Regions from separate parts of the Arthrobacter sp. ZBG10 genome, predicted to be linked through region 1. Evidence: predicted binding sites of a transcription regulator. Region 1 holds the regulator's gene; each other region holds the start of a gene.
The links. The regulator HrcA, encoded in region 1, represses chaperone genes, less so after heat shock. The targets are predictions, from matches to a motif close to TTNGCACTCGNNNNNNNCGAGTGCNAA.

Region 1 (3,231 bases):
GTTCCTTCGAAGATGCAATAGTGCGTTCGGCGCTGAGGCGCCGGCCGCCCCCGCCGGGAGTGGCAGGTGCTGGTCTACCCAGAATACTGGGTGTTGGCCGGAAGACTGCCCTAGGGAACCGTGAGGAAGTCGATGACTTCCTCCACCCGGCCCAGAAGCGAGGCCTCGAGGTCCGCATAGGTATGCACCGCACCCAGGAGTTTCTGCCACCCCAGCCCCACGTCCTCCTTGGTCTGGTGCGGCCAGCCGAACGCGGCCAGGATCCCGGTTTTCCAGTCCTGCCCGCGCGGCACGGCAGGCCACTTCGCGATGCCCAGCACGGAGGGCCGGATGGCCTGCCACACGTCCACATACGGATGGCCCACAATCAGGACGTTCCCGGCCGCGCCGGGGGAGGCCATTACGGCATCGGCAATGCGCGATTCCTTCGAGTTGGGTACCAGATGGTCCACCAGGACGCCCAGCCGCCGGCCCGGACCGGGGTTGAAGGCCGCCACCGCACCGGCCAGGTCATCGATGCCGTGGAGAGGCTCGACGACGATGCCTTCCACCCTGAGGTCATCGCCCCACACCTTTTCCACCAGCTCGGCGTCGTGCTTGCCCTCCACCCAGATGCGGCTTGCCTTCGCCACCTGGGCGCGCTGGCCGGCCACCCGAACGGAACCGGAGGCGGTCCGGCCCGCCGCAGTGGTGGGAGCGGCACGCGGCGCAGGCGGAACCAGATTGATGGGCCGGCCCTCCAGGAGGAAGCCGAACCCCAACCGGAAGGACCGGGACTTTCCCCGCCGGTCCTCCAAGGCCACCACATGCATGCCGCCGGACTTCTCCACCCGGGTTACGGCACCGACCCAGCCGGACTGGACGTCCTCCAAAACCATGCCGCGCTCCACCGGGACCTCGGGCAGGGTGGTGCGGGCCGGGGCGGACATGTCTGCCGGCCCCCAGTTCTGGTAATCCATGGTTGACTCCGCCTCGCAGTTGGTTTGTGGCCCGGAATTTCGCCCGGAGCGGTACCAATGCTAACAACGGGGCGGGGCGTAATAGACTGTTGGCACTAAGGCATGCCGAGTGCTAACTGACGGGGCCGCGTTGCCCAGGCGGCGCGGCGGCCCCAATCCCGGATGGAGGTGGACTATGAGCGAGCCACGCAAGCTGGAAGTCCTGCGGGCCATCGTGGAGGACTACGTCCATTCCCGCGAACCCGTGGGCTCCAAAGCCCTCGTGGAGCGGCACCATCTTGGCGTCTCCAGCGCCACGATCCGTAACGACATGGCGGCCCTGGAGGACGAGGGCCTCATCACGGCACCGCACACCAGCGCCGGCCGGATCCCCACGGACAAGGGCTACCGCCTGTTTGTGGACCAGATTTCCGCGGTCAAACCGTTGTCGCCGCCGGAACGGCGGGCCATCCAGTCGCTGCTGGAAGGCTCCGATGACCTGGACGATGTCCTGGACCGCACGGTCCGGATGCTCTCCCAGCTGACCAACCAGGTGGCAGTGGTCCAGTACCCGCACCTGAGCCGGGCCCAGATCCGGCACATCGAATTTGTCCTGCTCGCCCCCCGGAAAGTGCTGGTTGTGCTGATTGCCGACAGCGGCAAGGTGGAGCAGCGGGTCATTGACGTTGGCCACGACCTTGCTGACGACGCCCTCGCCGGCCTGCGGACCCGGTTCCTGGCGACCCTTGCCGGGACGCCGCTGGGCCGGCTCAGCATGGTGCTGCCCGCGGTGGTGTCCGCCGTGGCGCCTGTCCACCGCCAGGCCGCACAGGCCTTGGCCAACGGGCTGGAGATCCTGGGGCAGAACAGCCGCGAGGAACGTATGGTGATGGCGGGGACCGCCAACCTGGCCCGCTCCAATGTGGATTTCCCGCTCAGCATCGGACCCGTCCTGGAAGCCCTGGAGGAGCAGGTGGTGATGCTCCGCCTGCTCAGCGAAATGGCGCAGGACCCCCGCGGTGTTGCGGTCAGTATCGGCCGGGAAAACCCCTACGACGGGCTGACCGAGGCATCGGTGGTGGCCACCGCCTACGGTCCGGACAGCACCGCGAAAATCGGCATCCTTGGACCAACCCGCATGGATTACCCCACCACCATGGCCGCCGTCAGGGCTGTAGCCCGATACCTGTCCCGGATCCTGGGTCCCTGAACAGGCCTGCCCGGCCGGCCGCGCGCCGACAGGCACCAAGAGCAACACCGGCAGTCGAACTGCCGGCAGTACAACAAGGAAGAGACACGAACTTTGAGCAGCCACTACGACGTCCTTGGAGTCTCACCGGAGGCTACGGGCGAAGAGATCAAAAAGGCCTACCGCAAACTGGCCCGCACCCTGCACCCGGACGTCAACCCCGGGGACGACGCGTCCGACCGTTTCAAGGCCGTCACGCATGCCTACGAGGTCCTGTCGGATCCGCAGAAACGGCGGGTCTACGACACCACCGGCAACGAAAACGGCACTGACAACGGCTTTGGCGGCGGCAGCTATGCCGGCCAGGGCTTCGCGTTCCAGGACATCTTCGACACCTTTTTCGGCGCAGGCGGCTCGGCCGGCCCGGCCTCCCGCGTCCGGCGCGGCCAGGACGCCCTGATCAGCGTTCGGATCGAACTTAAGGACGCCGTTTTCGGTGTCAACCGGAAGCTGGAGGTGGATACCGCCGTCACGTGCCCCACCTGCGACGGCTCCTGCTGCCAGCCCGGCACCTCGCCGGAACGCTGCGACATCTGCGGTGGCAGCGGCCAGGTCCAGCGGGCCGTCCGGTCCATCCTGGGCCAGGTCATGACGGCGGCGCCGTGCGGTACCTGCGAAGGCTTCGGCACGGTCATCAAGGACCCCTGCAACGAGTGCAGCGGGCAGGGACGCATCCGCAGCCGCCGTTCGTTGACCATCAAGGTCCCCGCAGGCGTTGCCACGGGCACCCGGATCCAGCTTTCCGGCCAGGGTGAAGCCGGCCCTGCGGGTGGCCCTGCCGGCGACCTGTACGTGGAGATCCGCGTCAACAACGACGCCACCTACGTCCGGGACGGCGACGACCTGCACGCCACACTGAACATTCCCATGACGGCGGCTGCGCTGGGAACCGACGTCAGCCTGGAAACCTTCGACGGCAGCCAGGACATCGACGTCAAGCCCGGTACCCAGTCCGGAGAGATCATCACCCTGCGCGGCCTCGGCGTCACGCACCTGCGCGGCTACGGCCGCGGCGACCTTAAGGTGCACCTCCAGGTGGAGACG
Region 2 (3,231 bases), on a different contig from region 1:
TGGATTTTGATGGACGCCCCGTGGCCCGCGCCAGCAACGAGGACGGCGGCCCCTGCGGCTCGCTGCCCGGAGACCCGGAATCCGGCCTCCACTGATGCACCCATGCCGATAGTGTTGACGGCATGGCGGAAAATACAGAGGTCCCGGGGCCCGGAGCGAACCGGCCTGCGGCGGGACGTGTTGGATTTGCCCGCCCCGCCCTGATTGCCGCGGCGGTGGTGGCAGTAGTCTGCATCGCGCTGCTGGTCATCATCTTTTTCCTCGACACCTTCAACGCCACCGTGTACTCGGTGGGCGGCAACAACATCTCCGATGACACGCAGGAAGCCCGGGACATCCGGGGCCTCTATGCCGGCGCCCGGGCCGTCGGCATCATCCTGCTGGTGGTGTCCCTGCTGACCGCCGCGGCCGCCGGGTTCCTGCTCTACCGCCGGCGGAACCAGGGCAACCCGGAGGCCGACGCCGGCGAGGACGTGGGATTCGACGGGCTGACCGGCTGAGGGGCCCGGCCGGCGCCGGTCAGGAGGACGCCGGAGATCACCAGGACGCCGCCCAGGACCTGCGGGACCGTAATGGGCTGGCCCAGCAGCACCGTGATCACCGCTGTGAAGACCGCGATCAGGTTGAGGTAGTTTCCGGCGTTGGCCGCTGAGGTCCGCTTCAGCGCCAGGTTCCACAGCAGGTAGGACCCCAGCGACGGGAACACGGCGATGTACGCCAGCGACCAGTTGCCCGATGCCGTGGCCGGGAGTCCGGCGCCGGCAGCCAGCGCCACCGGGGCGAGGACCAGCGCGGCCATTGCCACCTGCACCGCTGTGGCCGTGATGGCCGGCAGGGACAGCCGCCGGGCGATGATCGTATACAGGGCCCAGACGGTGATGGCCGCGACGATCAGGAGTTCACCTGCGCCGAGCGAGAAGGTCAGCAGCCGTTCCACATCTCCGCCTGAGAGGACCAGCAGCACCCCGGCCAGGCCCAGCCCGATGCCTGCCCACCCCAGCGGACGTGGCCGCTCCCGCAGCAGCACCACCGAGAGCACCACGATCACCGCGGGGTTGGCGGCTGTCACCAGGGAAGCGTTGAGGGCTGAGGTGTGCTGCAGTGCGCTGTACAGCAGCAGCGTGTAGCCGCTCATGCCCAGCACGCTCAGGAGCAGCAGCACCCGCCAGTGGCGCAGCACTGCCCTCCAGTCGGGCCGCTCGACGGCCTGCGCCAGGACCAGGAGCGGCACGGCGGCCAGGGCCCAGCGCCAAAACGTCAGCTGGAGCGGTTCCATGGTTTTCACGGCGGCCTGGCCCACCACGAAGTTGCCCGCCCAGAAGAGGTTCGCAAAAATCAGGTAGATGGCTGCCCGCACCGCTCAAATGTACAGCCACGCTGTCCGCCCATGACGAAATGCTGGCACTCACCTTGACCGAGTGCTAACCCTTACATAGAGTCTCTCTTAGCACTCTCCCTAGGAGGGTGCTAACACATGAAGAGCTGCCAGCCAGGCTGCTGCCGGCACCGCGACGACGGTTTGCCAGCCAGGCGGGAGAGCTTTCCAGTCCACAAATTTGCTGACGTAAAGGAGAGGTCCGAGTGTCGGTCTCTATTAAGCCTCTTGAGGATCGTATTGTTGTCCGCCCGCTCGAAGCCGAGCAGACCACGGCTTCCGGCCTGGTCATCCCGGACTCCGCGCAGGAAAAGCCGCAGGAAGGCGAAGTTGTTGCAGTCGGCCCCGGCCGCTTCGAAGATGGCAACCGCGTTCCCGTTGACGTAGCCGTTGGCGACGTCGTTATCTACTCCAAGTACGGTGGAACCGAAGTCAAGACCGGCGGCACCGAGTACCTCGTGCTGTCCGCCCGCGACGTCCTGGCGATCGTCGTAAAGTAACCCTCCCGGATCCCCGCGCTGCTGGTCATGCTCTTAGCTGGTCAGCCGCGCGGGGTTTCTGTCTTGAAAGGACAAAACCATGGCAAAGCAGCTTGCGTTTAACGACGCTGCCCGCCGGTCGCTCGAAGCCGGCATCGACAAGCTCGCCAACACGGTCAAGGTGACGCTCGGCCCCCGCGGCCGCAACGTCGTCCTGGACAAGAAGTGGGGTGCTCCGACCATCACCAACGACGGCGTGACCATCGCCCGTGAAGTCGAACTGGATGACCCGTACGAAAACCTTGGCGCGCAGCTGGCCAAGGAAGTCGCCACCAAGACCAACGACGTTGCCGGCGACGGCACCACCACGGCTACGGTCCTGGCCCAGGCACTGGTCAAGGAAGGCCTGCGCAACGTTGCCGCCGGCGCCGCTCCCGGCCAGATCAAGCGCGGCATCGAGGTTTCCGTTGAAGCCGTCGCCGCCCGCCTGCTCGAGAACGCCCGCCCGGTTGAAGGCACCCAGGTTGCCAACGTTGCAGCCATCTCGGCCCAGAGCGATGAGATCGGCGAACTGCTCGCCGAAGCATTCGGCAAGGTCGGCAAGGATGGTGTGATCACCATCGAGGAGTCCTCCACCACGCAGACCGAACTGGTCCTCACCGAAGGCATGCAGTTCGACAAGGGCTACCTGTCCCCGTACTTCGTCACCGACGCGGAACGCCAGGAAGCTGTCCTCGAAGACGCCCTGATCCTGATCAACCAGGGCAAGATCTCCTCGGTGCAGGACTTCCTGCCGCTGCTGGAAAAGGCGCTGCAGAGCTCCAAGCCGCTCTTCATCATTGCTGAGGACGTTGACGGCGAAGCCCTCTCCACCCTGATCGTCAACCGCATCCGCGGCACCCTGAACGTGGTTGCCGTCAAGGCTCCGGGCTTCGGCGACCGCCGCAAGGCCATGCTCCAGGACATCGCCACCCTCACCGGTGCGCAGGTTGTTTCCCCGGAGCTGGGCCTGAGCCTGGACACGGTTGGCCTTGAGGTGCTGGGCACTGCCCGCCGCATCACGGTCACCAAGGACAACACCACCATCGTTGACGGCGCCGGTTCGGCAGAAGACGTAGCAGCCCGGGTTGCCCAGCTGCGCGCCGAGCTGACCCGCACCGACTCCGACTGGGACAAGGAAAAGCTCCAGGAACGCCTGGCCAAGCTGGCCGGCGGCATCGGCGTGATCAAGGTCGGCGCAGCCACCGAGGTTGAGCTGAAGGAAAAGAAGCACCGCATCGAAGATGCTGTGTCGTCCACCCGCGCCGCCCTCGAAGAAGGCATCGTGGCCGGCGGCGGTTCCGCGCTGATCCACGCGTTGAAGGCCCTGGACGAGGA
Region 3 (3,231 bases), on a different contig from region 1:
AAAGCCGTTGCCGCCGCCGCCTGCGAGTTCAGGGACCGCACCATCTGGCGGTAGTCAGGCAACCCCCCACCGGGTGCGGGGTTGGACGCCTCCCACGGGGCCAGCCATTCGCTGTTGCGCCCCCTGACGGCAGTCCATTCCTTCTTGTCCCGGTACCGGATGGGACGAAGGACCAGGTCGTCGCACTCCAGCGTTACCGGCCAGATGGGGCCCAGCCGCATGGGTGCTACTTGGACAGCCCGGCAGTGAAGCCCGGCAGCCAGTCGCGCAGGCCGGAGCCAAGGTCTTCACTGTCAATGGCGAGCTGGATGCAGGCTTTCAGGTAGCTCAGCTTGTCGCCGGTGTCATAGCGGCGGCCGCGGAACACCACGCCGTAAACACCGTGTCCCTCGCCTTCAACTGTGGCCAGTTCCTGCAGCGCATCCGTCAGCTGGATTTCACCGCCACGGCCCGGTCCCGTCTTTTCAAGGACGCCGAACACAGCGGGGTGCAGCACGTAGCGGCCAATGACGGCCAGGTTTGACGGCGCTTCCTCCACGCTGGGCTTCTCCACAAGCCGGTTGACGCGGACGTAGTCCTCTCCTGCAACCGCCTCGATGTCGGCGCAGCCATAGGCACTGATCTGCGACGGTTCAACTTCAATGAGTGCGACGACGGACCCGCCGGTTTTGGCCTGGACGTCAATCATGGTGGCAAGGAGTTCGTCGCGGGCATCGATGAGGTCATCGCCCAGGAGCACGGCGAAAGGTTCGTTGCCCACGTGCTGCCTGGCGCGCAGGACGGCGTGGCCCAGCCCGTTGGGGTCACCCTGGCGGACGTAGTGGATGTCCCCCAGGTTGCTGGCCGCCTGGATCGAGGCGAGTTTCCGGGTATCCCCTTTTTCGGCCAGGGTTGATTCCAGGGCCGGCACGCGGTCAAAGTGGTCTTCCAGGGCGCGCTTGTTGCGCCCCGTAATCATAAGGATGTCGTGCAGCCCCACGTGCACGGCTTCCTCCACCACATACTGGATGGCAGGCTTGTCCACCACAGGAAGCATTTCCTTGGGCATGGCCTTCGTGGCGGGAAGGAACCTGGTCCCCAGCCCGGCGGCGGGGATAACGGCTTTGCGCACTCTGGGGTTACTGGTAGTCACGGGACTAATCTAACCTCAGCGTCAACCATTCAGTAATCAGCACAGGCGTTGCCTGCACCGCGGAAACATCGCGGCCCGGCCCGCCGACACCGGCTTCCAAGGATGTCACCATGAGCGATGAAAACGCCACGGCGAAGGAGAACCTCCGGACTGAGCACCGGCGACGGCGCTCCACCCGCAGCGCCGAGGGACTCGCAGCTGCCGGAGCCGGCCTCGCCCTGCACGGCCTGGAGTGGGCCGACGCCATCCTCGGCGGCCGTCGGGAAACCGTTTGCGCCTATCTCAGCGTGGGGACGGAGCCGCCCACCTTGCCCTTGATCCAGGCCCTCCATGCAGCTGGCCACCGCGTGCTGCTCCCCGTGTGCGAAGCCGAACGCGAGCTGAGCTGGGTGGACTGGCGGCCGGGGGTGCAGTTCGAACGAAGCAAGTTTGCTCCCCTGCTGGAGCCCACAGGCCCAAGGCACCCGACAACGGTTGCAGGGCAGGCTGCCCTGCTGTTCCTGCCGGCCACCGCTGTGGACCGCGACGGGAACCGCCTGGGCCAGGGCGGCGGATATTACGACGTGTTCCAGTCCCACCTGGCGGCAGCAGACCGCCACATCCCCCGCACAGCAGTGGTTTTCGACGACGAGATCCTCCCCGCCGGAAGCATTCCTGCAGAACCCTTCGACAGGCCTGTCCCCACAGTCCTGACCCCGTCCGGCTTCCAGCGCCTCTCCCACCAGGATTGACCCAGCTACTGAAGCCGTCGGCTGGAATGCTAGAATTGGCACTCAGGCCCTGCGACTGCTAATGGAACACCAATCGGCAGCACGGGACCTTCCCTTTGCCCAAGAGGAGGAGCACCAGTGCCAACCTATGCCTATGCCTGCAAGGACTGCGGCCACGTCTTCGACATCGTGCAGTCGTTCACCGACAGCACCCTGACCACGTGCCCCGAGTGCGGGGGAAACCTGCGCAAGAAGTTCAACAGCGTTGGTGTGGTCTTCAAGGGCTCCGGGTTCTACCGCACGGATTCCCGTGACGCCAAGGGAAGCACCGTCTCGCCTGCGCCGTCGGCCCCCGCGGCTGCGGCCGCCGCACCTGCTGCCACCCCGGCTGCGGCCGCCAAAGCCAGCTAGCACCCCTTCGGGTCCACCCGCCTGAGCAGGGGGTACGACGGCGGTCCCGGCTTTGTGCCGGTGCGCACCTGTGCTTGACCCGGGTTTGTCCACATAGCAGCTGCCCCTGTGTCATGCGGGGTTTCGTCGCGCCTACGGTGAAGCATGCCCGCTTCCCCCTACCGCCAGCGCCGCGGCAACATTCCTGGACAACGCGTCCACGGCAGTTCAGGCCGCGGCGGCTGGAGCAACGGGTCAAAAGCCACCCGGCGTTTTGGTGCCTGGCTGGGACGCAATCGTAGGCTGGCCGTTGCCCTGCTCCTGTGCGCCGCCGCGGCCATCACTGTCCACCAGCTCACTCCCGCCCCGCCCGCGTTGGCCGGGGTCCTGGCTGCGGCACGTGACCTTCCGGCGGGGACGGCGCTGCAGGCGTCGGACCTCGCTGAGCTGCGGGTGCCTCCCGGCCTGCTCGCTTCCGGTTTCCTGCAAGACCCCGGCCAGGTGGCGGGCATGCAACTGGCAGCCCCAGTGCGCAAGGGCCAACCGCTGGCGGACACGCTGCTGGTGGGTCCGGGCCTCCTGGCCGGGACAACTCCCGGTTCCGCGGCCGTGCCGCTCCGGATGGCCGATCCGTCCTCGATCCAGCTGGTGGCGCCGGGCCAACTGGTGAACGTGGTGCTCACGCCCTCGGACGGCTTCGAACCCCTGGCACCCTCAGAAGTCCTTGCCAAGGGAGTCCCGGTCCTGTGGACCTCCGGCAAGGGCGCCCAGGACGGCCAGTGGCTTGGCACGGCTGAGACCGAGGGCCTGCTGGTGGTTGCTGCCGACAGCAGCCAAGCCGAGCGCCTGGCCGGGGCGTCCACGCGGGGCCGGCTGTTTTTTGTCCTTGTTGGCCCGCCTTAGGGCGGGTCGGCCGTCAGACCGCTGCCATCAGCCCCAGTGCGGCGGCTTCTGTTCCTTGAGCCACGCATCGTGGTCGTCCTCGCGGTCGCCCCAGCC

Region 2: the regulator HrcA is predicted to act here: its motif matches at 1,399-1,425, upstream of groES (co-chaperone GroES).
Region 3: the regulator HrcA is predicted to act here: its motif matches at 1,899-1,925, upstream of ACU18_RS11960 (FmdB family zinc ribbon protein).

The regions. Positions count from the first base shown of each region.
Region 1 is NZ_LFQH01000025.1:76,576-79,806, forward strand. Features, by position in the region: gene ACU18_RS06355 (DUF3097 domain-containing protein) at 111-959, opposite strand; gene hrcA (heat-inducible transcriptional repressor HrcA) at 1,135-2,148, shown strand; gene dnaJ (molecular chaperone DnaJ) at 2,242-3,231, shown strand, end outside.
Region 2 is NZ_LFQH01000047.1:37,773-41,003, forward strand. Features, by position in the region: gene ACU18_RS11870 (phytanoyl-CoA dioxygenase family protein) at 1-95, shown strand, start outside; gene ACU18_RS11875 (glycosyltransferase 87 family protein) at 123-500, shown strand; gene ACU18_RS11880 (DMT family transporter) at 425-1,357, opposite strand; gene groES (co-chaperone GroES) at 1,582-1,875, shown strand; gene groL (chaperonin GroEL) at 1,955-3,231, shown strand, end outside.
Region 3 is NZ_LFQH01000047.1:60,982-64,212, reverse strand. Features, by position in the region: gene ACU18_RS11975 (GNAT family N-acetyltransferase) at 1-221, opposite strand, end outside; gene galU (UTP--glucose-1-phosphate uridylyltransferase GalU) at 227-1,132, opposite strand; gene ACU18_RS11965 (5-formyltetrahydrofolate cyclo-ligase) at 1,243-1,863, shown strand; gene ACU18_RS11960 (FmdB family zinc ribbon protein) at 1,981-2,253, shown strand; gene cpaB (Flp pilus assembly protein CpaB) at 2,398-3,135, shown strand; gene ACU18_RS11950 (DUF4011 domain-containing protein) at 3,163-3,231, opposite strand, start outside.